DNA from 3 places in the Enterobacter sp. RHBSTW-00994 genome. Region 1 is predicted to be linked to each of the others. Evidence: predicted binding sites of a transcription regulator. Region 1 holds the regulator's gene; each other region holds the start of a gene.
The links. Region 1 encodes Fur, which represses iron uptake genes when iron is present. Its sites were predicted from a motif close to ATAATAATGAGAACNACTATCAA; they were not measured.

Region 1 (10,608 bases):
CAGCAGCATCACCGTCTGGGGGGTAATCATCCCGGTTGTGGGGCTGTGTATCATCGGCTGGTTCTGGTTTAGCCCAACGCTGTACGCAAACTCCTGGAACCCACATCATGTGCCGTTCTTTACTGCTGTCGGCTCTTCCATCGCCATGACGCTGTGGGCCTTCCTCGGTCTGGAATCTGCCTGTGCGAATGCTGAAGTGGTAGAAAATCCGGAAAAAAACGTCCCGATTGCGGTACTGGGCGGGACCCTGGGCGCAGCGGTGATCTATATCGTTTCGACCAACGTGATTGCCGGGATTGTACCAAACGCGGATTTAGCCAACTCTACCGCACCGTTTGGCGTGGCCTTCGCACAGATGTTTACTCCGGAAGTTGGGAAAGTGATCATGGGTCTGATGGTAATGTCATGCTGCGGTTCACTTCTCGGCTGGCAATTCACCATCGCCCAGGTGTTTAAATCATCGGCTGACGAAGGTTACTTCCCGAAAATTTTCTCCCGCGTCACCAAATCCGACGCTCCGGTGCAGGGCATGCTGGCGATTGTCATTTTCCAGAGTGGTCTGTCCTTGATGACCATAAGCCCGTCACTCAATAGCCAGTTCAACGTACTGGTGAATCTGGCGGTAGTGACCAACATCATTCCGTATATTCTGTCGATGGCGGCACTGGTGATCATTCAGAAAGTGGCGAAAGTCGAACCAGGCAAAGCAAGAGCCGCAAACGCCGTGGCGCTGATTGGGGCCATCTACAGCTTCTATGCGCTTTACTCTTCCGGCCAGGAAGCGATGCTCTATGGAGCCATGGTGACCTTTATGGGCTGGACGCTCTACGGTCTGGTATCTCCGAGGTTTGAGCTGAAAAATAAACACGGTTAAATCGGGACACAAAAAAGCCCGGTGGCGCTAACGCTTACCGGGCCCAGGAGGTCTTAACGCAAAACGGCAACCCACGGGTTAATGCTGGTCACTTAAGGTGACCAGCAACCTTTTTATCCGGATATTTTCTGGTCTTTACCCTGAGTTCCCGCGGGTAACTTCGCTCCCTTCTCCCCGGTAATATCAGCCATTTCGCTTGTTCATACAGCGTTCTCATTTCGCCCGGCATTTTTCCCGGTGAGGCCCACGGCTGGGTTATCAGTAGCCGGATTATTTCGCTTATCGCTCCACTGAAGCTAAGCTGGTTAGGCAAATCATCTCCCTTCAGATGGAACACCATCTGCACCATCTGATATCGCACCAGCTTATACGCCAGCAGACCCCCCCACAGCTCCTGCCTCACCAGTTCCGGCAGGCGACTGCGTAACGTCCATCGACTGTCCAGCATACTCTGCCTGGCTTCCCGGTAACCCAGCTCTGTTTCCCGGCGGTGGCGATATAACTCACTGATGTCATTGCCTGGATAACGATTCGGGTCTGTCAGTGATGTCAGCACCTGCCTCTCTTTTCCGTCCACCCTGCGGGTCAGCAGTCTTCCCACTATTTCTTCCGGGACCCCTGGCCAGTGCTTCCGGGCTCGCGGGCTGGTTTTCAGGCCGACCAGTTCATCTCCGCGGCCCAGACGGCGAACCACCCGATACTGTGTATTCTTTTTCAACGGCAACAACCAGTGCCGGTTTTCTCCTGATGTCTGCCAGTGATGGAGCAGGCCCATCGGGTAAAATCCCTTATCGAACAGGGTAATACTGTTATCCGGCGCTTTCTCTGTCAGTTGCTCAGCCCTGACTGGTGTGTTTACTGAAGGAGGCTCTGTTTTCCGGTGTATCTGCGGTACACAAGACCACGCCATCGACAGCAAAGAGGTTCAGTCCGTGCCATTGTGGATGCACTGCCTGTTTGCCGGGTGATATCAAAAAGCTCCCGCACAGCGTTCTCCCCCAGTGTTTTACGGCGCTGAATGACAGCACTCCGGGCGGAAAAAGGGGGGCCAGTACGGTCAGTGATATCCATCAGATTTACGATTTCTGTCATTGGACGGTCGCAGAAAATGGACATCCCTACGACAAGCCAAATCATCGATCCGGGAGGGAGTTTGCGTTTACGCAAAGTGACGGTATCGGTCAGCGTGAGTGCCTGCTGAATAAGCGCCGGGGGAATGAGGTCGGCGAGATTACGGGCACGCTCTGGAGTGCGTGGCGTTGATAATGCCAGGTGCCTGATAAAGTTCCATTTAAAAAGGGCTCCATAATGAACATGGAACCCTTTTTACACCATCCACCGGATCGGTCAATCGATCCTTAACTGATCGGCATTAGCCCGAAGGTTGCCGTTTTTAGTGTTTTCTCCCTCATTCTGTGGGAGAAGGCTGGAGTGAAAACATCAGCCCACACCAGAACTACACTTACGCGTTTTTCAGCACTTCGCTGACAATCTCTACCGCTTCTTTCTCGATCAGCTTACGGTGCTCATCACCGAGGAAGCTTTCGCAGTAGATTTTGTACGCGTCTTCCGTACCAGACGGACGCGCGGCAAACCAGCCATTCTCGGTCATGACTTTCAGGCCGCCAATGGACGCACCATTACCTGGCGCAGCAGTCAGACGCGCAGTAATCGGATCGCCTGCCAGCGTATTGGCGCTGACCATTTCAGGGGAGAGTTTAGACAGAGCGGCTTTCTGCGCAGATGTCGCTGCCGCCTGAATGCGGTTGTAGCTTGGCGCACCAAAACGTGCGGCCAGCTCATTGTAGTGTTCCTGCGGGTTTTTCCCGGTAACGGCGGTAATTTCAGCCGCCAGCAGACACATAATGATGCCATCTTTGTCAGTCGACCACGGTGTACCGTCGAAGCGCAGGAAAGATGCCCCTGCACTCTCTTCGCCGCCAAAGCCGAAGCTACCGTCATGCAGACCGTCAACAAACCATTTGAAGCCCACCGGGACTTCCACCAGCTTACGGCCAAGTGCATCGACCACACGGTCGATCATCGCAGAAGAGACCAGTGTTTTACCGACAGCGACCTCTTTGCCCCACTGTGGACGATGCTGGAACAGATAGTTGATCGCGACCGCCAGATAGTGGTTCGGGTTCATCAGACCTGCCGGGGTGACGATACCGTGACGGTCGTAATCCGGGTCGTTTGCAAACGCCAGATCGAATTTATCACGCAGCGCCAGCAGACCTGCCATAGCACACTCTGAGGAGCAGTCCATGCGGATTGCGCCGTCTTTATCGAGATGCATAAAGCGGAAGGTTTGATCAACGTGATCGTTCACGATGGTCAGATCCAGTTTGTAGAATTCGGCGATACGTTTCCAGTACTCGATCCCGGAACCGCCAAGTGGATCAACGCCCAGTTTCAGACCTGCTTTCTGGATCGCAGCGATATCAACGATATCAGCCAACCCTTCGATAAACGGCTGGACCAGATCCAACGCTTTCACGTGACCTGAGGCCATTGCCGCATCCAGAGAGATGCGCTTTACACCTTTCAGATCGTCCGCCAACAGGGCATTAGCGCGGTCTTCTACCACTTTAGTGACGTTGGTATCTGCCGGGCCGCCGTTAGGTGGGTTGTATTTGATACCACCATCATCTGGCGGGTTGTGGGATGGTGTAATAACGATACCATCAGCCAGCGCACCACCTTTTTTGTTGTGCACAAGGATCGCGTTAGAGACCGCAGGCGTCGGGGTAAAACCGTTATTTTCCTGGACAATAACGTCCACGCCGTTAGCGGCCAGCACTTCCAGTACGGAGATGAAAGCTGGCTCAGATAAAGCGTGCGTATCCTTCCCTACATAGCACGGACCCGTCACGCCATTTTTCGCGCGTTCTTCCGCGATGGCCTGGGCAATGGCCAGAATATGCGGTTCGTTAAAGCTATGGCGACCCGCGCTACCGCGGTGGCCAGACGTACCAAACTTCACTGCGTGTTCTGCGTTACCCACAACCGGTTTCAGTACGTAGTACTGCGCGGTCAGTTGGGCGACGTTAATCAAATCGCTTTGTTGTGCAGGTTGGCCTGCACGGTTGTGATTTGCCATTGCCGGGTCCTTCTTATGCAAGGGTTAGATTGTACCGCAAACCTTTTCGATCAATTCCGCCGGGAACTGCATGGACTGCATGATGTGTTCAACCATGCTGCACTTGCGGCCCGTGTTGGTATTGGTAATCACCCAGTATGGCGTACCAGGGACATGTTTAGGTTTGGTTTGATTGCCGTTTTGTAGCAACGTCTGCTCGTCACCCGCAAAATACACGCGCGTACGACCGTGCAGCGACTCGGTCGCTTCAGCAAACGCTTTGTTATCCAGTGAATAGAGTGTAGACAGCACCAACATAAAGCGGTTAACCGCCTTTTTCTGCTCTGCGTATTCATCAGAAAGCAGCAGTTCGCGCATCGCACGCACTTTATCTTTGACCGGCGTTTGTGCCGGTTTAACTTGCGCAGCTACACTCGGCTGAAGCACAACATCTTTAGTAACAGGAGTGACAGGCTGTGAGGCGGCGGAAAATTTCAGCATGCGCCGTAAAATGTCGGACGCGCTCTCCCCGATATGCCGCGTTTGGCTGGCGATATACTGATAGAGCTCATCATCAACTTCGATTGTTTTCATCTTAATCCAGTGCGATATCTTATCTGAATACAAGTCGTTGGGATTATAAAGTCAAATCCCAACAGCGGATAGCGTCAAGCCAGGTTGGCGGCAAAAGTCAGAATAAACTGGATCCTTGCAGCCGGGCGGCAGAATGGTCAACATAATACCCTAACCTGACATACGTAAAAAAAGAACTTTGCCATGAAATTGAATACCCGAGCGCAATCTGCACAATCGCCGAACAATAATTCCCCCATCGTACTGGTTCACGGCCTGTTTGGCAGCCTTGATAATCTGGGTGTACTGGCGCGCGATCTGGTTACCGATCACGACATTTTGCAGGTCGATATGCGAAACCATGGCCTTTCCGGTCGATCGCCGGACATGAACTACACGGCAATGGCACAGGATCTGCTGGAGACACTTGACGTTAATAACCTCGAAAAAGTCACGCTGATTGGGCATTCAATGGGCGGCAAAGCCGTTATGGCGCTGACCGCGCTCGCACCTGAGCGTATCAATGGGCTGATTGTTATTGATGTTGCCCCGGTAGATTACGACGTTCGTCGCCATGATGAAATTTTTGCGGCAATTAATGCCGTGACAGACGCCGGTGTATCTACCCGCCAACAGGCGGCAGCCATTATGCGCGAGCACCTTGATGAAGAGGGGGTTGTGCAATTTTTGCTGAAATCTTTCGTCGAAGGTCAGTGGCGTTTCAACGTTCCGGTGCTGTGGGATCAGTACCGTCATATTGTCGGCTGGGAACCCGTGCCTGCCTGGTCACACCCTGCTCTCTTTATCCGTGGCGGCAATTCACCGTATGTTACTGAAGCGTACCGCGATGCGATTCTGGCGCAGTTCCCTCAGACACGAGCCCACGTGATTGCCGGAGCTGGGCATTGGGTGCACGCAGAAAAACCAGAAGCTGTACTTCGCGCTATCCGCCGTTATCTCGCTGACATTGAAAATTGATTAAAAAGACAGCGACCGGAAGGCTACAGGCTTCCAGTCGTTGGCGTGCCGTTTTCCGTGATGTATGATTGCGCGCTTATCGCCTGGGCATTAGCAGGGCGGCGTGTTTCCCCCGAAGTCTCAAAATCATGGCCAAAGAACAAACGGACCGCACGACAATAGATCTGTTCGCGAATGAGCGTCGCCCGGGACGACCCAAGACCAATCCGCTTTCACGCGACGAACAGCTGCGTATTAATAAACGCAATCAGCTTAAACGCGATAAAAATCGTGGGCTTAAGCGTGTCGAGCTAAAGCTCAATGCTGATGCCGTCGATGCACTTAACGAACTTGCTGATGCACGCAATATCAGCCGTAGTGAGCTGATTGAAGAGATGTTGATCGCGCAACTCGAAAAATCACACAGCAAGGTGTAAGTCGGATAATTCCCTTTCTCACCCTTTTCATGTAGCACAGAGTGCAGTCCTGCGCGATAGCAGTTCCCGCAGGGTTGTCAGTTCTGCTATTATTGCCCCTATCCGTGGACAAATCGCGCCACCATACCATTAAGTTTCAAGAGGTTATTTTACTCATGGCAATCATCGGCATTTTTTTCGGCAGTGACACCGGCAATACCGAAAATATCGCAAAAAATATTCAAAAACAGCTCGGTAAAGATGTTGCCGATGTGCATGACATTGCCAAGAGCAGCAAAGAAGATCTCGAAGGCTATGACATCCTGTTGCTCGGCATTCCAACCTGGTACTACGGTGAAGCACAGTGTGACTGGGACGATTTCTTCCCAACGCTGGAAGAAGTTGACTTCAACGGTAAACTGGTTGCCCTGTTCGGCTGTGGCGATCAGGAAGATTACGCAGAGTACTTCTGTGACGCACTGGGAACAATTCGCGATATCATTGAACCACGCGGCGCGGCGATTGTAGGCCACTGGCCAACAGCGGGTTACCACTTTGAGGCCTCTAAAGGTCTGGCTGATGACGATCACTTTGTCGGTCTGGCCATTGATGAAGATCGCCAACCGGAGCTGACCGCTGAGCGTGTTGAAAAATGGGTGAAACAGATCCGCGAAGAGCTGAATCTGGACGACATCCTTAACGCTTAATGATTGATGCGGCGCAGCATTTGTGTTGCGTCGCAGTATCAGGTCGTACCAATTAAATTAATTGCTACAAACTTTTAACTTTTGCGCTCATACCTGTACAATAACTGTCTGGTAAAGGGGTCGCTTTCTAACAAGTTTGTTGGCGATACCACGTTTTTATAAGCATACTTTGCTTGAGACTTGCAGTTTTCATTTAGGCATGGCAGTTCTATAATGAGACGCATTATCCCAAGTGCATTTTCTGTCACTTCTTCTTTAGAAGTGAATCGTTTAGCAACAGGACAGATTCCGCATGACTGACAACAATACCGCATTAAAGAAGGCTGGCCTGAAAGTTACGCTTCCTCGTTTGAAAATCCTGGAAGTGTTGCAAGGACCGGATAACCATCACGTCAGTGCGGAAGATCTTTACAAACGTCTGATCGACATGGGCGAAGAGATTGGGCTGGCGACCGTATACCGTGTTCTGAACCAGTTTGATGATGCCGGAATTGTCACCCGTCACAACTTCGAAGGCGGTAAATCCGTGTTCGAACTGACGCAACAGCATCATCACGATCACTTGATTTGCCTCGATTGCGGCAAAGTGATTGAGTTTAGCGATGATTCCATCGAAGCGCGTCAGCGTGAAATCGCAGCACGTCATGGCATCCGCCTGACTAACCACAGCCTGTACCTGTATGGTCACTGTGCAGAAGGCGATTGTCGTGAAGACGATCACGCGCACGACGCGAAATAAGCTCGCTTTCGTACTCTGAGCCAACCTTACGGTTGGCTTTTTTTTGCCTGAAATATCAATAAAAAAGCCCGGAGATGCATTGCTTACTGTATTGACAGTAAACGAGCGTCTCCGGGCGTGGCAAACAGCTTACTATTTGGTGTTATTGCTACGAATTTCCTGCCAGATTTTGTCGCAACGTTTTGCCACTTCCTGATCGTTACCGGTTTTACGCGCCTGAATACAGGCCTGGTAATCCATCACTCTGACATTTTCCTGCGTCGCGAATTGCTCATGTGCTTTCTCTTTCTTCAGCACAGTCAGCCCACTTTGGCAAGCTTCAATTTTTTCCGGCGAGCCTTCAGCCGTATTAATGCAGGCGCTGTAAGCCTCTTTCAGGCGAGAATCTTCTTTCGGGGCCTGAGGTTGCGCACAGGCTGTAAGCCCGGCAGCCATGACGGCAATAAGCACGATTTTTTTCATCATTTCAGTCTCCTTTCCGGCGGGACTCAGCCCGCCGGAGGGTTCATCAGAAAATAGTGAACGGCGCGATAACCATAAATTTCACGTCTCGCTCATCCTGGAAGATGTTGCCGTAACCGCCCGCATAGCTCGGGATATCGGAATGGTTGTCATACTGAGTGAAGTGAAGCTTGAACATCGTGCCTTTTGCGCGGCCATCCTGCAGTGTGTAAATCGCATCCAGGCTGTAAGAGGACTCTTTCAGACGGTAGTTAGGGTCGTAGTAAGCATCCGGGGTGGCCATATCGGCAGGCTTCGCATCCCAGGCGTAAGCATAAGATGCACCCACTGCCCAACCCGGGAGGTTCCAGTTCTTCAGGTCATACATCGCGCCGAAGAAGACGGCTTTTTCGCCATCGGCGTTAAAGTCAGAACGGTTATCCCACCAAATATCCAGACGACCGTTTGAAGAGGCATAGGTTGGTGTCATACGTTGCAGGAAGTAGCCTTGCTGGCCTTCAGCTTTCACCCAGGTCCCTTCCAGACGTAAATCAACCTGACCGACTTTGTAGCCAAACGTCAGCGCCTGCAACCATGCTGTGCCAGCATAAATATCGTTAACCGTTCCATTGCTGGCTTTGTCACGCGTACCATAGAACTGGTAGCTGGTGCTCAGAGGACCACCAATGATGTCGAATTTGTAGCTGGCTTTCGCAAAATACTGATCGATATACCCTTCAGCCTGACCAAATGCGGCTTCAAGAACCAGATCGTTTTTGAAATCGTACTTCGCACCGAGTGAGTGGAGATATTCTACTTTGGTTTTTCTGTCGTTCTGATAGAACTTGTCCATCTCAATATGCCACGGCGCTTTGTACTCGTTGGTCCACATATAGGAGAAGCTCAACGCGCCCGCATCACCGTAGTCAAAATTAGCTCCGGCTTCTGCGCCCTGATAAGTACCTGGCATAAAGCTCCAGTGCGGTGCTAACAGGGTTTGTCCGGTTGGCTGAATATAACCTGCTCGCGCCCATACAGGACCGTATTTGAATTTTGCAGCCGCTTTATACAGGCTGACCCCGCTTTTATCGCCAGACCAGTCTTCTTTGTACGCTTTATTACTGGAAGAGAAGGCAATTTCGTTCGGGTGGCCGCTATCGCCATTTTCTGCCATTTCAATTGCGGTAAATGCTGCAATATCAAGACCGAACATATCGGCTGCATAACCAGACTGGAAATCCAGGTTGGCGTTCCAGGTGGAGTGAGAAAGGTTGGTTTTATATTTGTCTTCGGTAACATCTTTACGATCACGCTCACGCTGCCAGTAATAGACACCGCCTGTTAACGTGGAATCATCGACAAATCCTGCTGCATGAACTTCTGGGGAGACAACCCAACCAGACATTGCTGTGACACCGGCAATAGCCAGCGCCAGCGCACTACGTTTGCCACTGAACGTACGCATAGATAAATCCTCTTTGACGAATTAAAACGCCTAAACGGCGAAAAATATAAAAGACCTGATGGTCTGGGGTAGTTAGAAATACCCTCGAATTAACTACCGCCTTTAGGTTATTTTTCGCGACACGAATTATCAATGCTTTTTAGTAGGCAAAAGTCAGGATTATGACGAAGTGCACATAATTGGTAGTGATTTGTAACACTTCCGCCAATTCGAGGTTTTACGCGGAAAATCAGTTAGTTTAAGCAAGGAAGAACTATTTTTGTCGACGATTTATCTCAGTCCATTGGTGGACAAATACTTCGAACTTTTTTCGAGAAAAATAAGTAGCAGCTCATTGACCTGATATTTTGACATCGCCATGACATACCTTTCATTAACGGTATGATCATAAAATAAAAAAAACGCCGCAGTTAGCGGCGTTGTTTCTCATTGACCTACGAAGCGTTATTATTCGCCTGCTTTGGCCCAGGTATCACGCAAACCCACAGTGCGGTTAAACACGGGCTTTTCCGCCGTACTGTGACGGCTGTCCAGACAGAAATATCCCTCACGTTCAAACTGGAACGCTTTACCGGTTTCAGCCTGTTTCAGAGACGGTTCTGCATAACCCTGCCTGATGACCAGAGAGTCGGGGTTAATAGTCGCCAGGAAATCGTCCGCTGCACCTGGATTTGGTACGCTGAACAGACGATCGTAGAGACGAATTTCAATCGGCAGCGCGTGGGCAGCGCTAACCCAGTGGATCACGCCTTTCACTTTGCGACCATCCGCAGGATCTTTGCTCAGAGTATCCGCATCATAAGTACAGAAAATCGTGGTGATATTGCCTTCCGCGTCTTTTTCAACACGTTCAGCTTTTATCACATACGCATTACGCAGACGAACTTCTTTACCCATCACCAGGCGCTTGTACTGTTTGTTGGCTTCTTCACGGAAGTCAGCACGATCGATCCAGATCTCACCGCTAAACGGCACTTCACGGCTGCCCATCTCTGGTTTGCTCGGATGGTTAGGCATCGTGACGAGTTCACTTTCGCCCTGAGGATAATTTTCGATAACCAGCTTAACGGGGTCAATAACGGCCATCGCGCGCGGTGCATTTTCGTTTAAATCTTCACGAATACAAGATTCCAGAGACGCCATTTCGATGGTGTTATCTTGCTTGGTCACACCGATACGTTTGATGAACTCGCGAATGGATGCAGACGTGTAACCACGACGGCGCAGACCGGAGATGGTCGGCATGCGTGGGTCGTCCCAGCCTTCAACATGTTTGTCAGTCACCAGCAGATTCAGCTTACGCTTGGACATCACGGTGTATTCCAGATTCAGACGAGAGAACTCGTACTGGCGC
Region 2 (10,608 bases), 2.1 Mb from region 1:
AATCGTGGCCAGCCGGGGCTGCCTGATGGTGCTCATTGTGGCGATTGAACGCCATCCTCTCAATGCACATTCCTGCCAATGTCTTGCCCATTTCTACAGAGGACTGGAGAAAAAACGAAAACCTGCGCACACTGTAAACGTCAGAAACCGTACCTGGAGTCAGTGAAGATGAACCGTGAAGAGATTTGCCTGCAGCTCACAGAACAAATTAATAGATTGAAAAATAAAGAAAACAACCTCAGTGAGTTATTGCCTGATGTTCGTCTGCTGTACGGCACTCAGCCAGGCACACGTACGCCGGTGATGTACCAGCCTGGCATCGTTTTTCTCTTCTCTGGCCATAAAATTGGCTATATCAATGACCGTGTCTTTCGCTACGACACCAATGAGTATCTGCTTCTGACAGTACCTTTACCTTTTGAATGCGAAACTTTCGCGACAGAAGCGGTTCCCCTGGCGGGTATTCGGTTAAACGTTGATATTCTCCAGTTACAGGAACTGTTGATGGAAATTGGTGAGGACGAACTGTTCCAGCCCTCGATGGCCGCAAGCGGTATTAACTCCGCGACGTTATCCGATGAGATCCTCTGCGCCATTGAGCGCCTGTTGGATGTCATGGACAGGCCGCTGGATGCCCGTATTCTGGGTAAGCAGATTATCCGTGAAATTCTCTTCCATGTACTGCTGGGGCCGGGTGGTGGCGCGCTGTTGGCGCTGGTTAGCCGTCAGACACACTTCAGTCTGATAAGTCGTGTGCTCAAACGCATTGAAAGCCAGTACACGGAAAACCTTAGTGTTGATCAACTGGCTTCTGAGGCGAACATGAGCGTATCGGCGTTCCATCATAATTTTAAGTCAGTCACCAGCACATCGCCGCTGCAATATCTCAAAACATACCGGTTGCATAAGGCGCGCATGTTGATGGTCCATGACGGGATGAAAGCCAGTGCTGCTGCCATGCGGGTGGGTTACGAAAGCGCTTCGCAATTTAGCCGGGAGTTTAAGCGCTACTTTGGCGTGACGCCGGGGGAAGATGCAACAAGGATCAGAGCGATGCAGGGGGCTTAAGAACGTGATCCCCTCTCCTGGTGGGAGAGGGGATAGAAAGGGGAGTTATCAGGCGCTGCAATATTTCTTTTTGATCACTACGGCGATGGTTCCAACCAGTCCGGCAACCAACAAGAACATCGGCAGGATCATCAGGAAGGTCATGACCTGATCTTCATGATGCTTCACAAACGGGATCATGTTCAACGCGTAACCCAATGACGTCACCACGGTGACCCACAGCAGGGCACTCAGCCAGTTGAAGAACTGGAAGCGACGATTAGACAGCCCGGAAATACCGGCCATTGTTGGCAGAAGGGTTCGAATAAATGCCAGAAAACGGCCCGCCAGCAACGCAAGCAAACCATGTCTGTCAAACATGCAGGTGGCGCGTTGATGGTATTTATGAGGGAGCTGCGCCAACCAGCTTTTCACCAGGCGAGTATTGCCGAGCCAGCGGCCCTGCAAATAGCTCAACCAGCAGCCAAGGCTGGCGGCAGACGTGAGGATCAGCATCGTTGGAGTGAAGTCCATTACCCCTTTCCCGATGAGCGCTCCCGCGAGCAAAAGCAGGCTGTCGCCGGGTAAAAATGAGGCTGGCAGTAGTCCATTTTCCAGAAACAGGGTTGCGAACATCACGAAATAGACAATCCCCACGACATGTGGGTCTGCCAGCGCGGCAAAATCGTGTTGCCAGAGCGCTGTGATAATATCTTGAATAACAGCCATGGACTTTCCTGTGGAACAGCAGATATGCAGCTATTGTACTCCCAATTTCGCCCGTCTGGTTTGATCGCGGGCGCATCTCGTGCAGACTTTTCTGCATGCGGTGTTCACAAATGAATCCAGGGAGTACATTTTCAGCCTGCACTCTACACGATACGTTCAAATCCTGCCGCTAAATCCGCAATCAGATCGTCAACATTTTCTAAACCAATATGCAGACGGATCAGGGTTCCTGTGAAGTCCACTTCGCCGCCTGGACGGAGCGCCGCAATTTGCTCTGGCTGATTAGGTAAAATCAGTGATTCGAAACCGCCCCAGGAGTAAGCCATGCTGAAGAGCGTAAAGTTATCCAGATAGCTTGCGAGTTCTTCATTGCTGAGGCGTTTTTTCAGAACAAACGAGAACAACCCGCTACTGCCTGTAAAGTCGCGTTGCCAGAACTCATGGCCTTTGCTGCCTGGCAGCGCAGGGTGATTGACGCGTTCAACCTGAGGGTGCTCGGCTAACCACTCAGCAACGCTCAGACTGCTTTCATGATGCTGGCGCAGGCGCACGCCGAGCGTACGGATACCGCGGCTGGTCATATAGGCCGTATCGGCATCGACCATTTGTCCCATCAGATAGGCATTCTCACGCAGTTGATCCCAGCAGCGAGCGTTGGAAACCGCAGTGCCAATCATGCCATCGGAGTGGCCAATCAGGTACTTTGTTGCCGCCTGAATGGAGATATCGATATCAAATTCCAGCGCCTTAAACAGCACGCCTGCCGCCCAGGTGTTGTCGATCATGATAATGGCTTCTGGCGCTTTGCTGCGCACAGCTTTCACGATCGCGGGGACGTCGTGAACTTCCATGGTGATAGAGCCAGGCGATTCCAGGAACACAATGCGCGTGTTTGGCTGAATAAGGTCTGCGATACCTTCGCCGATCAGCGGATCAAACCAGCCGGTGGTGACGCCGAGCTTGCTGAGGATTTTGGTGCAGAAATCCTGGCTTGGTTCATAGGCCGTGTTGGTCATCAGAATGTGATCACCCTGTTCCACAAAAGCCAGAATGGTATTGGCAACGGCCGCTGCACCGCAGGGGAACAGCGCGCAGCCCACACCGCCTTCCAGTTCACACATCGCTTCTTGCAGCGAAAAATGGGTCAGCGTGCCGCGACGGCCGTAAAACAGACCGCCTTTGGCGCGGTTACGCGTGGCGATTTTTTTGTCTTCAACGGTATCAAACACCAGCGAAGAGGCGCGCTGGATCACGCTATTAACCGAGCCCTGCGTATATTTTTTACTGCGCCCAGCCTGCACAAGCGTGGTATCAAGATGCTTTTTTGTCATGTTTGCCAACCCTGTTTTTATACGTCTGGACGTCCAGACTACCACGATTGTAAAAATGTGCACTTGGATGCTTATCGAATAAGCAGAAAATATTATGAAAAATACGCATAAGAAATTTTTACTGCGTAAGCGCAAGGAAAGTGAGCGGAATTTACGGCAGTATGTAAATACTAATGAGAACTACTATCAATTCGACGTCGTTTTGATATTATTACGCTCAGATTTTGTGATTTGCGTCCTGGAGATACAGAGTGGGTAATAATTTGATGCAGACGGATCTCTCCGTCTGGGGCATGTATCAGCATGCTGACATCGTGGTTAAGATTGTGATGATCGGCCTGATTCTGGCGTCCGTGATCACCTGGGCTATTTTCTTCAGCAAGAGCGTAGAGCTTATTTCTCAGAAGCGTCGCCTTAAGCGCGAGCAGCAGCAACTGGCAGAAGCCCGCTCTCTGGATCAGGCGTCTGACTTCACGTCATCCTTCCACGCGAAAAGCCTTACAACCCTTTTAGTGAACGAAGCGCAGAACGAGCTGGAGCTCTCTGCAGGCAGTGAAGATAACGAAGGTATTAAAGAGCGTACCGGTTTCCGTCTGGAGCGTCGTGTTGCGGCTGTAGGCCGTCATATGGGACGCGGTAACGGTTATCTGGCGACTATCGGGGCGATCTCTCCGTTTGTCGGCTTGTTTGGTACGGTCTGGGGCATTATGAACAGCTTTATCGGTATTGCTCAGACTCAAACCACCAACCTCGCGGTGGTTGCGCCAGGTATCGCTGAAGCGTTGCTGGCAACGGCGATTGGCCTGGTTGCAGCAATTCCTGCGGTAGTTATCTACAACATCTTCGCGCGTATGATCGGTAGCTATAAAGCCACTCTCGGTGACGTTGCTGCGCAGGTTCTGCTGCTGCAAAGCCGTGATCTGGATCTGAATGCCAGTTCTGTTAAACCCGTGCATTCTGCGTCCAAACTGCGTGTAGGCTGATTCTATGGCAATGCGTCTTAATGAAAATCTGGACGATAACGGTGAAATGCATGAAATCAACGTGACGCCGTTTATCGATGTCATGCTGGTTCTGCTGATTATCTTCATGGTCGCCGCGCCTCTGGCGACAGTTGACGTGAAGGTCAATCTGCCTGCGTCATCCAGTCAGCCGCAGCCGCGTCCGGAAAAACCAATCTACTTGTCAGTGAAAGCCGATAAGTCCATGTTCCTGGGGAACGATCCGGTAACAGATGAATCGGTTATTCCGGCTCTGGACACGCTGACGGGCGGTAAGAAAGACACAACCGTCTTCTTCCGGGCGGATAAAACTGTCGATTATGAAACCATGATGAGGGTAATGGACACGCTGCATCAGGCGGGCTACCTGAAGATTGGTCTGGTTGGCGAAGAGAAAGCGACCGCAAAATAACGAAGAAAAGCTGGCGAAAGCCAGCTTTTTTGTTTGTCATCCGTCACCGTTTCCACTCTATTACCCGCATTAAGCCCCCTCTCATTACGGTTATTTCCCTACGGTAGAAAAAATAAATAATCCATTGATAGTTAAGCTGATATTAAATTAATTTCATCCCGAAAGAATATATCTTCTGCAGGAATGGCATCGCGGAATATACCCACTACGCTTAAGCCAGATAATAATAATATTCCTTCTTCTGAAGGGCGTATTTCACCTGCACAGCATGAGAAACTCTATGGCGATGATGACATGGCTGCACCCGCATGCACCTCAACACGAACTCATCTCTCTGGCTGCAATACGACAGCGTGCTGACCGGTTAATGTTGGTACTGATAGGGGGCATGTGGGGTGTTTCACTGGGGATCGGTTACATGAATGACGGTGTGTCACTGGCCTTAAGTATGGGCACTCTCTTACTTGTTCTTTCGCTGGCGCTAGCCCTGCTATTTCCAGGTACATTGCTGTTACGTCTGAGTTTTGCCGTGATACTGATGGCCTGGTCTGCACTGATCATTCAGTTGGGTAATGGCGACAGCGAGTACCATTTTTCGGTGTTTGTGTTGCTCTCGGCCCTCCTGGCCTGGCGCGACTGGCGTCCGTTACTGATGGGGGCGGCTGCGATTGCCGTTCATCATCTGGTGTTTAATTACCTGCAAGAGTATGGCCTGTTTGGTGTGGTGGTCTTTATGCACGCCGGGTTTCATATGGTGGTTTTTCACGGGTTATTTGTGGTGGTGCAAACGGCGATTCTGATCTTGCTTGCGGTTCGTATGGCGCAAGATGCACGCTCCGCCAGTGAAGTTGCAAAGCTTGCGGGCATTATTAATCGGGAACCTGGTTTTCTGACACTCGCCGCCGATATGCCCCCCACGCATTCTTCATTTGCCCGGACTTTCAGCCTGACGTTAGGCACGATGCGCAATACCCTGGAGCAGGTCAGCACAAACATCGGTCAGTTACTGGAAGCATCCAGGTCGTTGCGCCAGCGCAATCGGGCTCTCTCAGAGCGAACCGATCACCAGGCGACGTCGCTGGCGACGGCAGCCAGTGCGATGGAGCATCTCAATATGGTTGCCACGCAGACCAGCGACAAGGCGGCTCAGGTCAGAGAAATGGCATTAAGCGTGAGTGAGGTTGCAGATCAGGGCGGTGAGAATGTTCGTCAGGCGATTCGTGCCATGGAGCAGATCCACGAGGAGTCACGACGTATTTACGACATTCTGGAGCTGATCGATGGAATTACGTTTCAGACTAATATTCTGTCTCTGAATGCCTCTGTCGAGGCGGCGCGTGCCGGAGAGCATGGCAAAGGGTTTGCCGTGGTTGCATCTGAGGTTCGCATGCTGGCACAGCGTAGCGAAGGGGCGGCAAAAGAGATTCGTCATCTCCTCACCACTTCAGAGCACACTACTCAGCACGGTGTGGAGCAGGTTGAACAGGCCGGTCTGACGATGAAATCCATTATTGAGAATGTCGAAGGGTTGCGTTCATTGCTGGAAGAGCTTTCGTTAATGAGTGAACAGCAGCGGGCAAGTATTACGCAGATGAATGGCAGTATCGCCAGTATTGACGCCAGTGTGCAGGAGAATGTGCGGCATGTCGCGCAAACATTGCAGGTTGCTGAAGAGCAACAGCAGCAGACAGGGCAGTTGAAAGAGGCAATAGCCGTGTTTCGATTTAATTAGCCTTGTGGGTTGGTTTTGGATTCACTGACCTCTTCATCCAGTGCGACGAAGGTGACATTAGAGGTGTGATACTCGCCCTCTGATAATTTACGGGTCAGTCGCAGGGTCGCGGTTTCTCTGGCCAGCAGGTATTGATAATTTGTTTCCAGGCGTCCCAGCAGCTTTTCTTTTAGATCAGGACGTTGTTCCATAATGGCATTAATCACTGCGCCATAAATCTCTTCTTTCACCTGTAAAGCATAAATTTCACGGCGATTCTGCCATTTCAGGCGTACCAGTGTGGCTGGTATCGATACCAGGTCTTGCGTAATACGGGTCATCTCGACATTTTTAGCGTTTTTCAACGCGTCGAGATTTTGCTTTAAGATAAACTCGTCACTTTTTTTGTCATCTAAAGTTAAATAAACGTTGTTATCTTCAACTTCCTTCACGTTAATCTTCCCCTAGGTTATAAAATATAGGGTTATTTTTTTCACGAGTAATAAGATTAAGCCAAATTTCATTACCCGCTTCATTTATTTCTTTAGTTTTTTCAGCCATTATTTGACTTAGTGTCTGGGCATCTATTTCACCTTCAGCCTGCAGATCCTCAAGAAGGTGAACAAAGGCTTCAATTTTTACAACACGGAATAAACGGTCTTTTATATGACGATCATGTTCTTCCAGCAACATATTACGGGATTTCCCCGTTCGGGAAACACCAATTAATATGTCGGACTCAAAATCGGAGAGTTTTCTTTTCCCCTGAGTGAAATTAGCCTCTTTTTCTGCTTCCGCCGACTGCTGTGCCACAGGCGCAATGTGGTACTTAGCCGGGACGAGATTGTCGGGCAGCATTTTAATTTCCTTTAATTTCAACAGGGTGGGGTTGGTAAAGGCGTGAGATTCGTTGACAATAACATGAGGCAATTTTAAAATCAAAAAAAATGGAGCCTACCCATGAACAGCATTTTTTTTACGGTCGTCACATTACTATTACTGACCGCTGGTGTTCTTTTATTGATGCATGAGTTCAATAAAACGAAAGTGTCGAAAGACGCCAGTGAACCTCTACAACCAGAACCTATGACTAAAGAGGAAGGGGAAGATCATTTTTCCGTTTTGATGAACTCGGTGACGCCCGTATGGTACTGGAGGGTGAATCACGAATATATCGACTTCCTTCACGCCACTATTAAGCGGATGAAGATGTCAGAAATTAATGACACGCCGGGGTTGTTTGAAGCTCAGCGTCGTTGCAGCGACCTGAATTCAGCAGTCTATAAATATTATGACAATATCAAAAAGCGCTGCCTTAACGGTGAGAAGGTGTCGTATTCTGATTTAGACGTATTAAACTTACGTCAATGTTTTCGCGAGTTTAGTCTGGAGGCGTATCCGGAACTGGTTGTGCTGGTGTGGCCAGAGTACGCGCGCCCAGAAATTAACCCTGATGACGTGTAGGTGTTTTGTTGGTTAGTTGTTGCAAACTGTTATCGCCGTTGAGATATACTGGGCGCTGGTTTCGTTTGCTGACAGGACTCTATGGAACGCTTTTTCGAAAACGCAATGTATGCCTCTCGTTGGATCTTGGCACCCGTTTATTTTGGCCTCTCACTGGCTCTGGTCGCGCTGACCATTAAGTTTTTCCAGGAAATTTTTCACGTCTTGCCCAACATTTTCTCTGTTGCCGAATCGGATCTGATTTTGGTGCTGCTGTCGCTGGTGGATATGACGCTGGTTGGTGGGTTACTGGTGATGGTGATGTTCTCCGGTTATGAGAACTTTGTTTCCCAGTTGGATATCGCCGAGCACAAAGAGAAGCTGAGCTGGCTGGGTAAAATGGATGCCACGTCGCTGAAGAACAAAGTTGCGGCATCCATCGTGGCAATTTCTTCCATTCATCTGTTACGCGTGTTTATGGATGCGAAGAATATCCCGGATAACAAACTGATGTGGTACGTGATTATCCACCTGACGTTTGTACTGTCGGCGTTTGTGATGGGGTATCTGGATAAGATCAGTAAGAAGTAATTTGCCCTCGCCCCTCAACCTAACCTCTCCCCAGTGAGGAGAGGGCGGGTGAGGGGAATATCACCTATTTATCCGACGACGCCTGCCACAAATTCAATTCTCCATCCGCGACATGCTGGTCAATTCTCATCAGCTCATCATCGGTGAAACGCAGGTTATTCAATGCCTGAACGTTCTCTTCCAGTTGTTCAGGACGGCTCGCGCCAATCAGCACTGACGTGACCCGCTCATCTTTCAGCAACCAGCTAAGTGCCATTTGCGCCATTGTCTGGTCGCGCGCATGTGCCATCTCATTGAGTAAGTGCAGGCTGTTCAGGTTGGCTTCAGTCAGCATTTTCTCTGTCAGACCACGTACCTTTTTGCCTTCGCGCTGCATCCGGGAACCATCAGGAATACCGTTCAGGTATTTCCCTGTCAGCAACCCCTGCGCCAGCGGCGTAAAGGCGATACAGCCAGTGCCGTTGGCCTCCAGCGTATCCAGTAACCCACTCTTATCCACCCAACGGTTCAGCAAGTTGTAGGATGGCTGATGAATAAGCAGCGGGATTTTCCACTCACGCAACAGGTCAGCCATTTTCTGAGTGCGTTCTGTCGAGTAGGACGAGATCCCCACGTACAATGCTTTGCCGCTTTGTACCGCTTGCGCCAGCGCAGAGGCAGTCTCTTCCATCGGCGTATTCTCATCCACGCGATGGGAATAGAAGATGTCGACATATTCCACACCCAGACGTTTCAGGCTCTGGTCGAGGCTGGCAAGCAGATATTTGCGTGATCCGCCAGACCCATAGGGCCCCGGCCACATGTCGTAACCTGCTTTGGTCGAAATCACCAGTTCATCGCGGTAGGCGGCGAAATCTTCACGCAGCAGACGGCCAAAATTCTCCTCGGCACTGCCCGCTGGTGGGCCATAGTTATTGGCGAGATCGAAATGGGTCATGCCCAGATCGAAGGCTTTGCGCAGCAATATGCGCTGGGAGTCGAGTGCCTGAACATGACCAAAACTGTGCCACAAGCCCAGTGACAGAGCGGGCAAGCGCAAACCACTTTTTCCACAGTATCGGTACTGCATGTTCTCATAGCGGCCGGAGTAGGGGTTCCAGGACATGATGTCTCCTTTCTTGTCGATGAATTTTCGAAACAGCGTTTTCATTCTATGCTTATCAAAACACAATTCATGGAGATAAGCGATGACACGCCTGACCGCCAAAGATTTTCCGCAAGAATTGCTTGATTACTATGATTATTACGCCCACGGCAAAATCACCAAACGTGAATTTCTCAACCTGGCGGCGCGGTATGCAGTCGGCGGGGTCACGGCACTGGCGCTGTTCAATATGCTTAAGCCTGACTATGCCCTGGCGGAGCAGGTGAAATTCACCGATCCGGATATTTTGCCGGAGTACATACATTACCCATCACCCGAGGGTCATGGCGAAGTCCGGGGTTATCTGGTGAAACCAGCCAAAGCCACAGGTAAAGTTCCTGCCGTGGTTGTGGTACACGAAAACCGTGGGCTGAATCCCTATATCGAAGATGTGGCGCGTCGAGTGGCCAAAGCCGGTTACATCGCGCTTGCGCCAGACGGTTTAAGCTCGGTTGGGGGTTATCCGGGAAACGATGAGGAGGGGAAAGCGTTACAGCAGAAGGTTGACCCGACAAAGCTGATGAATGATTTTTTCGCGGCGATTACGTTTATGCAAACGCATCCGAATGCGACCGGTAAGGTCGGGATCACCGGTTTTTGCTATGGCGGTGGTGTGGCTAACGCTTCAGCGGTGGCGTACCCGGAACTGGCGTGTGCCGTTCCCTTTTATGGCAGACAACCTCCGGCGGCAGACGTACCCAGAATTAAGGCTCCCATATTGCTGCACTACGCTGAGCTCGATAAAAATATTAACGATGGCTGGGCTACCTATGAAGCAGCTCTTAAATTGAACAATAAGGTTTACGAGGCGTATATCTATCCTGGTGTAAACCACGGATTTCACAACGATTCTACGCCAAGATACGATGAGGCCGCAGCAGGCCTGGCCTGGCAGCGAACGTTAAGCTGGTTTGAAAAATACCTGAGTTGATCGTTTTCCGTAATCAAAAAGAATCACAAAAGGTTATATTTTCCACAGCGCCTGCCGATAACGAGGGTAAGACTCGTCTCTGGACGTGTCTCCCTAACGGCAAGGAACACACTATGCAAATGCTTCGTAATTTTACGATTCGGTTCGTCATGTTGACGATTTTGGGTCTCTTTTGTTTGATGTGGGCAGGTGTAGGACTCTACAGCACCTGGTCACTTTCCAGGGTTACAGACGGTAACGAGGTTGACAGACAACTGGTTCAACAGAT
Region 3 (10,608 bases), 470 kb from region 1:
CCACAGTGAAAGAGTTCGCCGGGTCACCTTTACTGGAACCGGTATAACGAACGCCAGTTCCCAGCGTCAGGCCAGACAGCGCACCATCAAACATCGTGTAATCCCCCCACACGGATGCCATGTGTTTTGGAACCTGCGCAGGTGTATTGCCTTTGTAGTTGGTGTCGGTGGTGTATTCTGCATCAGTATAGGTATAGGAACCCACTACGTTGACGCTCGCAGAAAGTGCCGCTTTCGCTTCCAGCTCTACGCCACGGGCACGGATTTCACCGCCTTCAACAGAGAAGAATGAGCCTGCCGGGTCAGCCATCAGATTATTGGTTTTGGTCAGCTGGTACACCGCACCAGTAATCACGATCGGACGATCGTTCGGCACGTATTTCACGCCCGCTTCGTACTGCTTGCCTTTAGATGGTGCAAAGATGTTGCCACTCGCGCCTGTCTGTGAAGCCGGTTCAAACGATTCGCTGTAGCTGAAATAAGGCGTGACACCGTTGTCGAACAGGTAGTTAACACCGCCACGCCAGGTGAACTGTTTATCATCACGTTTAGACGTGGTGTTCGTTACACGGTTATAAGAGTCCTGATCGGCCCAGTCATAACGGCCGCCCAGAGTCACCAGCACTTTATCCCACTGCGCTTGATCCTGAACATACAGGCCGGTCTGTTTCTGGCGGTTTAGGATTTGGTACGCACCGGAATTGTCCGGATCTTTAGAGCCGAAATCAAAATTGCTGTTTACTGGATTGTAGAGATCCAGCAGCGGGACCGAGTCGTCATAACCAAACCAGGAGTTGATGTCATTACGCATACGCATAAAGTCGACGCCGGTCAGCAAGACGTGATCCACCTGACCGGTCGCAAATTTGCTCTGCAACTGAGTATCAACGGTAAAGTTTTGCAGTTTTTCATTATCGACAACGTATTTACGTGCCAGATAGTGACCTTTATCCGCAGGTGCTAACGCCGCGCATTGCTGGCTGTAAACGTTGGCAGGATCGGAACATACGCCATAACCGTAAACGCTGTTTTGCGAAGTTTTGTTCTCGGCAAAGCGCAGGTTCTGACGCACGGTAAAGGTATCGTTGAATTCGTGGTCGAAGCTGTACCCCACCATTTTCTGGTTACGGGTGTAGGTGTTGTTCTTCGCACCTTCGTTGAAATCCGTCGACAAACGATCGCCGTTTGGCAGTGGATTAACCGTTCCCTCTTTTGGCAGCCAGCCGTAATAACCCGTTTCAGGCTCGTTCTGGAAATAGGAGAGGAAAGTGAAGGTGGTTTTATCATCTGGACGCCAGGAGAAAGAGGGCGCGATGGCATAACGCTGCTCCCCTTTGCCCTCTTGCTGTGCGTTGTTAGAACGCGCAACACCCGTCAGGCGGTATGAATAAACGCCGTCATCGTCGATCGCATCGCTGAAGTCAAAACCAGTCTGGAACAGGCTATCAGTACCGACTTTGAACTGGATCTCTTTCAGCGGCTCGGTTGTTGGGCGCTTACTCACCATGTTCAGCAGGCCACCAGGGCTACTTTTTCCGTAAAGAACGGAAACCGGACCGCGCATGATTTCAGCACGCTCCAGCATATAAGGATCAATCACCGCGTCGTTATAGAAGTTGCCCTGCATCTTCATACCGTCGAGGTAGTTGTTCTGGCTCTGACCATCGGCCGCGAAGCCACGAATAACCAGATAATCATAGGTATTGGAAGCACCACGAGTGCCTACTGCAACACCCGGCGTATAGCTGAGGGCTTCTTTAACCGAGCGTGGCTGATGCAGCGCCATCTCTTCGGCTGTCACGACAGAAATAGACTGTGGAACCTTTTGAATTGGGGTGTCCGTTTTGGTCCCGGTCGCGGATTGTCTTGCGGCGATCGTTGCAGCAGGACCCCAGGCACTTTCCTGTGCGGCAGGAGCGGCGGTAACAGTGATGGTTTCTTCTTTTTTAGGGGTTTCAGCAGCCTGTGCATAAGCAGACATGCTGACCACCGCTGTGGCTACGACAACTGCGATTTTACGCAGCGACGTATTCATTGGCTGGGCAGTATTGGAAAGCGCCATGATGTATCTCTGATGAAAGTGAATGATAACGAAAACGAGAATTATTATTATGACCGCAGCATATTATGCGAAACATAAAAGGCATAGCAAGTGATATACGCCCCTACGAGAATTGAGGGTTTAAGAATTAAACAAGAGAAAACGTAGGGTTAAGAAGTGATGGTATTTTGGTTAGGGATATGTGTGTTACTGGTGAAGAGAACCCCCTTCCGCAGAAGGGGGTCAGAGGCAGATTAGTTTCCGCCGAACATATCTTTGATCCAGCCTGCAACACCGTCGCTGTCTTTCTTCTCATTTTGTTGCTGCGGCTGCTGTTGCTGCTGCGGCTGTTGTTGAGAAGATGAATCAAACGGATTGCCTGTCGGCTGCTGAGGCTGACTTTGCTGGCACAGCGAGTCTGGGTTGGTCGTCCAGACCGGCAGCGAACGCACACCACCGCCGCAAACAAAGTTACCCGCCTCATCCACGCCCATATCTACGACATCTTCAGGTGCGACCAGATTCAGCGGAACCGGGGACTGATTTGCCAGATAACGCTGGTAAATCGACATTGCCCCACTTGCACCATAGAGTTTGGTCGGCTGGTTATTATCGCGTCCCACCCAGGTAATCACCACTTCACGACCATCGATACCGGCAAACCAGGTATCCACGTTGTTATTGGTGGTCCCGGTTTTACCTGCCAGATGCAATCCTGGGTACTTCGCTCCCAATTGACGCCCCGTACCACGCTGAACAACCTGCTGCATGGTCCACAGTGTCATGTAGGCGGCCTGAGCCGGAACAGCACGCTCCGCCTGCGGGAAGCTCTGGTACAACACGGAACCATCTTCAGCAATTACCGAACGTAATGCCGACAATTGCGCGCGATTACCACCGCTCGCGATGGTCTGGAACGCCTGAGCGACTTCAATTGGCGTCAGGTTCAATGCGCCGAGGATCATGGCAGGAACCGGGTTCAGTTGATCTTTCGGCACACCCAGTTTCTGCCAGGTATCGGTAATCGCAGGCAGGCCAAGCGCCATCCCCAGATTTACCGTTGGTACGTTCATGGAGCGAGTCAGCGCATCCACCAACATAACCTGTCCACTGAACTGCTTATCATCGTTCTGTGGCGACCATACCTGACCGTTAGGCTGACGCAGCGCGAGCGGCGCATCGGCAATCCAGGTATTCAGGCGATACTGATTTGGCTGGCTCAGCGCCGTGAGATAGGTTGCTGGCTTCGCCAGAGAACCGATAGAGCGACGTGCCTGCATGGCCCGGTTGTAGCCCGCAAACTGTGGCTCCGCACCGCCCACCATGGCGCGCACTTCCCCCGTATTACGGTCAACCACAACCATAGCGGTTTCAAGGTCGCTCAGCTTACGCTGTTTCTTCAGTGCCGGAATTCCGTCGACCGCCGCTTTTTCAGCTGCATCCTGGGCAACAGAATCGAAGGTGGTAAAGATCTTCACGCCAGAGAGATCTTTCACCTTATCGCCCAGCTTACTCTGCAGCTCCTGGCGGACCATTTGCATAAATGCAGGCTGTGGAGAGATCACCCCACCGCGCGGTTGCACACCCAGCGGACGCGCGCTCAGCATGTCGTAAAGCTCCTGGTCGATGACCTGCTGCTGTTGCAGCAGACGCAGAACCAGGTTACGACGTTCCAGCGCCAGTTTCGGGTTACGCCACGGGTTATAGATTGAGGCCCCTTTCACCATACCAACCAGCAGTGCCTGCTGGTCAAGGCTCAACTCTTCCACCGGACGTCCAAAGTAATAAAGGCTCGCCAGCGGGAAACCGCGGATCTCGTTATCACCGCTCTGACCGAGGTACACCTCGTTCATATACAGCTCAAGAATACGATCTTTGCTGTAACGCGCATCCATCAGCACGGCCATGTAGGCTTCGTTCGCTTTACGCCAGTATGAGCGCTCGCTGGAGAGGAACAGGTTTTTCACCAACTGCTGCGTCAGCGTACTCGCCCCCTGCACCGTACGCCCGGCGGTCAGGTTTGCCAGCACCGCACGGCCAATGGAGTAAAGACTGATACCGTCATGCTCATAGAAATGACGGTCTTCCGTTGCCAGCAGGGTATCCACCAGCAGATCCGGGAAACCGTTACGCGCCACAAACAGACGCTGCTCGCCATTGGCAGAAGAGAGCATGGTGATCAGACGCGGATCGAGACGGAAGAACCCGAACTGACGGTTGTTGTCCATGTTCTCGATGGTTTCAAGATGATCGCCATCGAAGGTCAGACGCGCACGCACCTGCCCCTCTTTGCTGTCCGGGAAATCAAATGGACGACGGATCATCTCAATGCTTTTCGCCTGAACAGTAAACTCACCAGGACGCGTCATCTTCGACACCTGACGATACTGAGTGGCCTCCAGCAGTTTCACCATTTCGTTCTTTGTGATGGACATATCCGGCTCAAGGTTCACCATACGGCCATAAACCGCCGCCGGTAATTGCCAGACTTTTCCGTCGATACGGCTACGGATCTTTTGATCCAGATAGACGCCGTAAATAGCCATCAAAACAACAAAAACAATAAACAGCTTCAGCAGCAGCCAGAACCAGCCGCGTTTACCGCGAGGCTTACGCCCTTTGCCTTTTCCTTTACGTGGCATAGGTTCTTCATCCTCATAATCATCTTCATAGTCATCGTCGTAATCCTCATCACTACGACGACGACTCACCTTTTCTTTTGCCGGACGCGCAGGTTTTCCCTTACGTCCTATTGGCTCGCGGTCATTCCCCGCCATGCTTTTTCTCCGCAACATTCAGGCGCAAAGGCCAGATTCTCTTTTCTTCCACATCACCGTGAAAGAAGAAATCTCTCAAAATTGGTTTCCCCCTCTCCCTGTGGGAGAAGGCCGGGGTGAGGGCATCAGGCCGCACCCACTAAGAATATTTCTTCGTCCGCCTTGTCGGCGCAGTATTTGCCGGATCGTCCGGCCAGACGTGTTTGGGGTAACGCCCCTTCATCTCTTTTTGCACGTCACGATAGCTTCCTGCCCAGAACGCACGTAAATCACGCGTAATTTGCAGTGGCCGATGAGCAGGAGACAGCAGTTCCAGCACCAAAGGAATACGCCCTTCGGCAATAGACGGCGTTGTCGCCTCACCAAACATCTCCTGCATACGTACAGCCAGCGCAGGCGGATTATCTTCGTGATAACGAATGGCAATCCGGCTTCCGGTCGGCACAGTGTAATGCCCTGGCAGTTCACTATCCAGACGTTGACGCAATGACCAGTCGAGTAAATTTTGTAACGCCGTCTTCACATCCAGTGCTTTCAGGGCTCGTAACGAATGTACACCGCTCATTTGCGGCAATAGCCACCTCTCAAGCGTCGCCAGCAAGGCATCATCACTGACGTCAGGCCAGGTATATTCAGGCAACCAACGCGAGGCGCAGTGCAGGCGAAGTCGATACTGTTCCGCTTCCGGTGTCCAGCCCAGCACACTCAGCCCTTTTTCCCGAATGCCGTTCAGCATCGCCTGGTGCAACTCGTTTTCTGAAGGCTTCGCCAGCGGCTTCACATTCAACGTCAGTTTACCAATCTGGCTACGACGAAAAGCTTTCAGCGTCCCTTGCGCATCGTCCCACTCCACCGTATCAGATTGCTCAAGCAATTGCGGGCAAGCGCGCGTGAGCCCCTCGATATCAACGGCAATGGCTTGCAGGATGCGCGTATCCGGGGAATGACTGCCCTGCAATAATAGCGGAGCAATGAGCCATTCGTGGCGCGTTAACGCGTCATCACTGTCCAGCATCGCACCCATACCATTTGCCAGTTGGTAGCGCCCGTCCAACCCACGCCGACGTGCAATCCTGTCCGGGAAAGCCTGCGCCAGAAGATTCGCGATATTATTGCTGTCTGGCATTCCCCCCCGGCTATTACGCCGTTTCAACAGCTGCTGCGCCCGCTGCTGCCAGTTAGGCTGGTTGCGCGAAAATGCGGCCATCAGGTCGCTGTTCCCGCTCCGAGGAGGCTCTTCAAGAATGGCGACCAGTTTTGCCGCTGTGGCTTTTTCGTCATCCGATTGTGCGGCCACCAGCATTGCCGCCAGGCGCGGCTCATTGCCCATCGCCGCCATTTTTTGCCCACGTGATGACAGACGATCGCCCTCCAGCGCACCAAGCCGCGCAAGCAAACCGCGTGCAGCCGCAAGATTAACTTCTGGCGGCGGATTGAGCCAGGTGAGCTGACAAGGATCCGGGCAGCCCCACAGCAACAGATCCATGACCAGGCTGGCGAGATCGCTTTGTAAAATCTCAGGAGTACTCTGCAATGCTGAACGTTCAGCTTGCTCAGCGCCGATCAAATGCAAGCAGATCCCCGATTCGAGTCGTCCGGCACGACCGGCACGCTGGATCATTGAGGCCTGGCTTATCCGTTGAGTCAGGAGTTTCGTCAGGCCGGTACGAGGATCAAAGCTGGCGACTCTCTCCTGCGCAGTATCAACCACCAGACGAATACCTTCGATGGTTAAACTGGTTTCAGCGATATTCGTCGCCAGTACCACTTTGCGCATTCCGGCAGGCGCAGGCAGGATCGCCTTACGCTGTTCATTCAGCGATAACGCGCCGTAGAGTGGACACAACGTAACATCACGGCCCACACGGGATGCCAGGTGCTCCTGCACCCGCTGGATCTCCCCAACACCAGGTAAAAACAGCAGCAACGAACCGGATTCCTGACGTAACAGCTCCGCCGTAGCCATGGCGACGGCCTCGTCAAAGCGCGGGTGGGTTGGCAGAGATTGATAGCGACGCTCTACCGGGAAAGCGCGGCCTTCAGAGGTGATAACGGGCGCATCAGGTAATGTTTGCTGTAAGCGTGCGTTATCCAGCGTTGCCGACATAATCAGGAGGCGGAGATCGTCACGCAGCCCCTGCTGTACATCCAGCAACAACGCCAGCGCGAGGTCGGCCTGTAAACTCCGCTCATGAAATTCATCCAGAATCACCAGACCGACGCCGGTCAGCTCAGGATCGTTTTGCAACATCCGGGTGAGAATACCCTCCGTCACCACTTCCAGCCGCGTGGACGGGCCCACACAGGTTTCAGTGCGCATGCGGTAGCCGACTGTTTCGCCGGGCTTCTCATTCAGCAGTTCAGCAAGGCGCTGCGCCACGTTACGCGCGGCTAGCCTGCGCGGTTCCAGAAGGATAATTTTCCCGTGGATATTCCCGTCTTTCAGGATCTGCAACGGCAGCCAGGTCGATTTACCGGCTCCTGTAGGCGCATTAAGCAAAACCTGCGGGGCATGTTGTAGGGCAGCGAGCAGCTCAGGAAGGACAACGGCGACCGGCAATGAGGACACTAACAACTCCAGAGGGTTAACATTCGTCGGCGTACATTGTAGCATCGGCGCATATCATTACCGAGTCCCCCGTATGCCTGAGTCGAAACGACTGTTTTTCGCCATTGAGATGCCCGCCACGATACAGCGGCAAATCGTCCGCTGGCGCGCCGACCACTTTCCCGCCGAGGCAGGTCGCCCTGTGGCGGCCGCAAACCTGCATCTGACACTGGCTTTTTTAGGCGACGTCAGTGCCGAAAAGCAACGCGCTCTGGCCACAATGGCCGGACGCATTTCCCAGCCTGGCTTTACGCTGCACCTGGATGATGCCGGACAGTGGTTACGCTCCCGCGTGGTCTGGCTCGGGACGCGACAGCCACCTCGTGGATTATTACAACTGGCGAATATGCTGCGCGCTCAGGCGGCGCGCAGTGGGTGTTATCAAAACCCGCAGCCGTTTCACCCTCATATCACCTTGTTGCGCGACGCCGGCCAGGCCGTTGCTATTCCGCCGCCTGGCTTTCACTGGGTCTTTCCAGTGAAAGCGTTCGCGCTATACGAATCTGTTTTTAGACAAGGACGCACCCGATACACCCCGTTACAGCGCTGGACGCTGGGCGACACCTTAAGGAATCCCGATGAAGTTTAGCCCTGCCTTACAACACGCCACATTGATTCAACGCTACAAGCGCTTTCTTGCTGATGTAGTAACTCCTGATGGCGAAACGCTGACACTGCATTGCCCTAATACGGGTGCGATGACAGGTTGCGCGACGCCGGGTGACACGATCTGGTATTCCACATCAGAAAATACTAAACGTAAATATCCTCATACCTGGGAGATGACACAAACCCAGCAAGACGCCTTTATTTGTGTCAATACATTGCGGGCAAATCAACTGGTTAAGGAAGCTCTTATTGACGAGATTATTCCTGAACTCGCCGGTTACAGCAGCTTAAAAAGTGAAGTGAAATATGGCGAGGAAGGGAGCAGAATTGACTTTATGCTACAGGCGGAAGAACGACCTGAGTGCTATATTGAAGTAAAATCAGTGACGTTAGCAGAACAGGAAAATGGCTACTTTCCAGATGCAGTAACGCTACGTGGCCAGAAGCATCTGCGAGAGTTGATGAGTGTAGCGGCGGCGGGCAAACGCGCCGTGTTGCTGTTTGCAGTATTGCACTCAGCAATTGAACGATTTTCTCCTGCCCGCCATATTGACCCAAAATACGCGCAACTGTTGAATGAGGCACATAAGCAGGGGGTAGAGGTTTTCGCTTATAAAGCGGAACTTTCTGCCGATAATATGACTCTGAGATCGACCCTTCCGATCGTGTTATAAGGAAGGTAGACGATTGATTATTTGGTGTTCTGGCCGCGTGCGCAAATACGCTTTTCCTCACAGGCTTGTCAAGTGTTACGTATAGATAATTGCCATACGGAAAAGCATCTGCTATTTATAGCGACCTGATTTTTCCCCCAACACGGGGATCGATAGTGCGTGTTAAGGAGAAGCAACATGCAAGAAGGGCAAAACCGTAAAACATCGTCCCTGAGTATTCTCGCCATCGCTGGGGTGGAGCCATACCAGGAGAAGCCGGGCGAAGAGTATATGAACGAAGCCCAGCTGTCGCACTTCAAGCGTATTCTTGAAGCATGGCGTAATCAACTCAGGGATGAAGTCGATCGCACCGTTACACATATGCAGGATGAAGCTGCTAACTTCCCGGACCCGGTAGACCGTGCCGCTCAGGAAGAAGAGTTCAGCCTCGAACTGCGTAACCGTGACCGCGAACGCAAACTGATCAAAAAGATCGAAAAAACGCTGAAAAAGGTTGAGGACGAAGATTTCGGCTACTGCGAATCCTGCGGTGTTGAAATTGGTATTCGTCGCCTGGAAGCGCGTCCAACTGCCGATCTTTGCATCGACTGTAAAACGCTGGCAGAAATTCGCGAAAAACAGATGGCCGGTTAATCCCTGCCCTGTCATAACGTTCACAAAGGCGGGAGTTTTCTCCCGCCTTGTTACTGTTGATATGTCTGAATCACACTATATTGGGCGCTTCGCGCCATCCCCTTCTGGTGAATTACATTTCGGCTCCCTGATTGCTGCGCTTGGCAGCTACCTACAGGCCCGGGCAAATCACGGTATCTGGCGTGTCCGCATAGAAGATATTGATCCCCCGCGTGAAGTTCCCGGTGCTGCAGAGGCTATTCTGCGTCAGCTGGAACATTACGGTCTTCACTGGGATGGCGACATACTCTGGCAGTCTAAACGTCACGATGCCTACCGGGAACGTCTGGCATGGCTCTATGAACAAGGACTTTCCTACTACTGCACCTGTACCCGTGCGCGCATCCAGAGCGTTGGCGGCGTGTATGATGGTCACTGTCGTTCAGCGCATAACGGGCCGGAAAATGCCGCCGTACGGTTGCAGCAACATCATCCGGTTATGCATTTTAACGATCGACTGTCTGGTAACATTCAGGCCGATGCTCGCCTGGCACAGGAAGATTTTATTATTCATCGTCGCGACGGCTTATTTGCCTATAATTTGGCCGTGGTCGTTGACGATCATTTTCAGGGCGTAACGGAAATCGTGCGCGGCGCAGACCTTATTGAACCCACCGTACGACAAATATCGTTGTATCAGCACTTCGGGTGGCAAGCACCGGACTACATCCACCTGCCGCTGGCGCTCAATGAGCAAGGCAATAAATTGTCGAAGCAGAACCACGCTCCAGCTCTACCTGACGGCGATCCGCGCCCTGTTTTGATCGACGCATTGCGATTTCTCAACCAAAATGTAACAGGTGAATGGCACGATTTAGGCGTTGATGAATTACTGAGAATGGCAGCCAAAAGCTGGTCGCTCGCGGCTGTGCCTAAAATCCAGCATTCTCAAATGCGTTGTGCTGAGCTATGATTAGCCGCTATTTTTTTGTCCTGACAAATAAAACACACTACGAGGTGTACTATTTTTACCCGAGTCGCTAATTTTTGCCGTAAGGTGCTAAGCCGCGAAGAGAGCATGGCGGATGACGTCATTGCGCAATCCCATATGTCGGTTATTCCGCGTGAGCAGCACAATATTTCCCGCAAAGATATCAGTGAAAATGCCCTCAAGGTACTTTATCGTCTGAATAAAGCAGGCTACGAGGCTTACCTCGTGGGCGGCGGTGTCCGCGATTTATTGCTAGGCAAAAAACCGAAAGATTTCGACGTAACGACCAGCGCCAC

Region 2: a site for Fur is predicted at 3,275-3,297, ahead of exbB (tol-pal system-associated acyl-CoA thioesterase). Genes of this name have one in related genera too.
Region 3: a site for Fur is predicted at 2,085-2,107, ahead of fhuA (ferrichrome porin FhuA). Genes of this name have one in related genera too.

The regions. Positions count from the first base shown of each region.
Region 1 covers NZ_CP056199.1:1,325,167-1,335,774, reverse strand. The annotation lists gene potE (putrescine-ornithine antiporter) at 1-874, shown strand, start outside; partial or broken gene HV346_RS06275 (IS4 family transposase) at 963-2,155, opposite strand; gene pgm (phosphoglucomutase (alpha-D-glucose-1,6-bisphosphate-dependent)) at 2,337-3,977, opposite strand; gene seqA (replication initiation negative regulator SeqA) at 4,002-4,550, opposite strand; gene ybfF (esterase) at 4,734-5,507, shown strand; gene ybfE (LexA regulated protein) at 5,636-5,923, shown strand; gene fldA (flavodoxin FldA) at 6,079-6,609, shown strand; gene fur (ferric iron uptake transcriptional regulator) at 6,902-7,348, shown strand; gene chiQ (ChiQ/YbfN family lipoprotein) at 7,481-7,810, opposite strand; gene chiP (chitoporin) at 7,857-9,254, opposite strand; gene glnS (glutamine--tRNA ligase) at 9,702-10,608, opposite strand, start outside.
Region 2 covers NZ_CP056199.1:4,073,358-4,083,965, reverse strand. The annotation lists gene HV346_RS19435 (AraC family transcriptional regulator) at 169-1,068, shown strand; gene yghB (DedA family general envelope maintenance protein YghB) at 1,117-1,776, opposite strand; gene metC (cystathionine beta-lyase) at 1,920-3,107, opposite strand; gene exbB (tol-pal system-associated acyl-CoA thioesterase) at 3,359-4,090, shown strand; gene exbD (TonB system transport protein ExbD) at 4,095-4,520, shown strand; gene HV346_RS19410 (methyl-accepting chemotaxis protein) at 4,801-6,252, shown strand; gene HV346_RS19405 (cytoplasmic protein) at 6,249-6,683, opposite strand; gene HV346_RS19400 (hypothetical protein) at 6,685-7,089, opposite strand; gene HV346_RS19395 (RNA helicase) at 7,192-7,695, shown strand; gene HV346_RS19390 (TIGR00645 family protein) at 7,777-8,265, shown strand; gene HV346_RS19385 (aldo/keto reductase) at 8,330-9,370, opposite strand; gene yghX (YghX family hydrolase) at 9,453-10,340, shown strand; gene HV346_RS19375 (methyl-accepting chemotaxis protein) at 10,454-10,608, shown strand, end outside.
Region 3 covers NZ_CP056199.1:851,006-861,613, reverse strand. The annotation lists gene fhuA (ferrichrome porin FhuA) at 1-2,062, opposite strand, end outside; gene mrcB (bifunctional glycosyl transferase/transpeptidase) at 2,296-4,818, opposite strand; gene hrpB (ATP-dependent helicase HrpB) at 4,958-7,387, opposite strand; gene thpR (RNA 2',3'-cyclic phosphodiesterase) at 7,461-8,015, shown strand; gene sfsA (DNA/RNA nuclease SfsA) at 8,005-8,709, shown strand; gene dksA (RNA polymerase-binding protein DksA) at 8,887-9,342, shown strand; gene gluQRS (tRNA glutamyl-Q(34) synthetase GluQRS) at 9,404-10,294, shown strand; gene pcnB (polynucleotide adenylyltransferase PcnB) at 10,346-10,608, shown strand, end outside.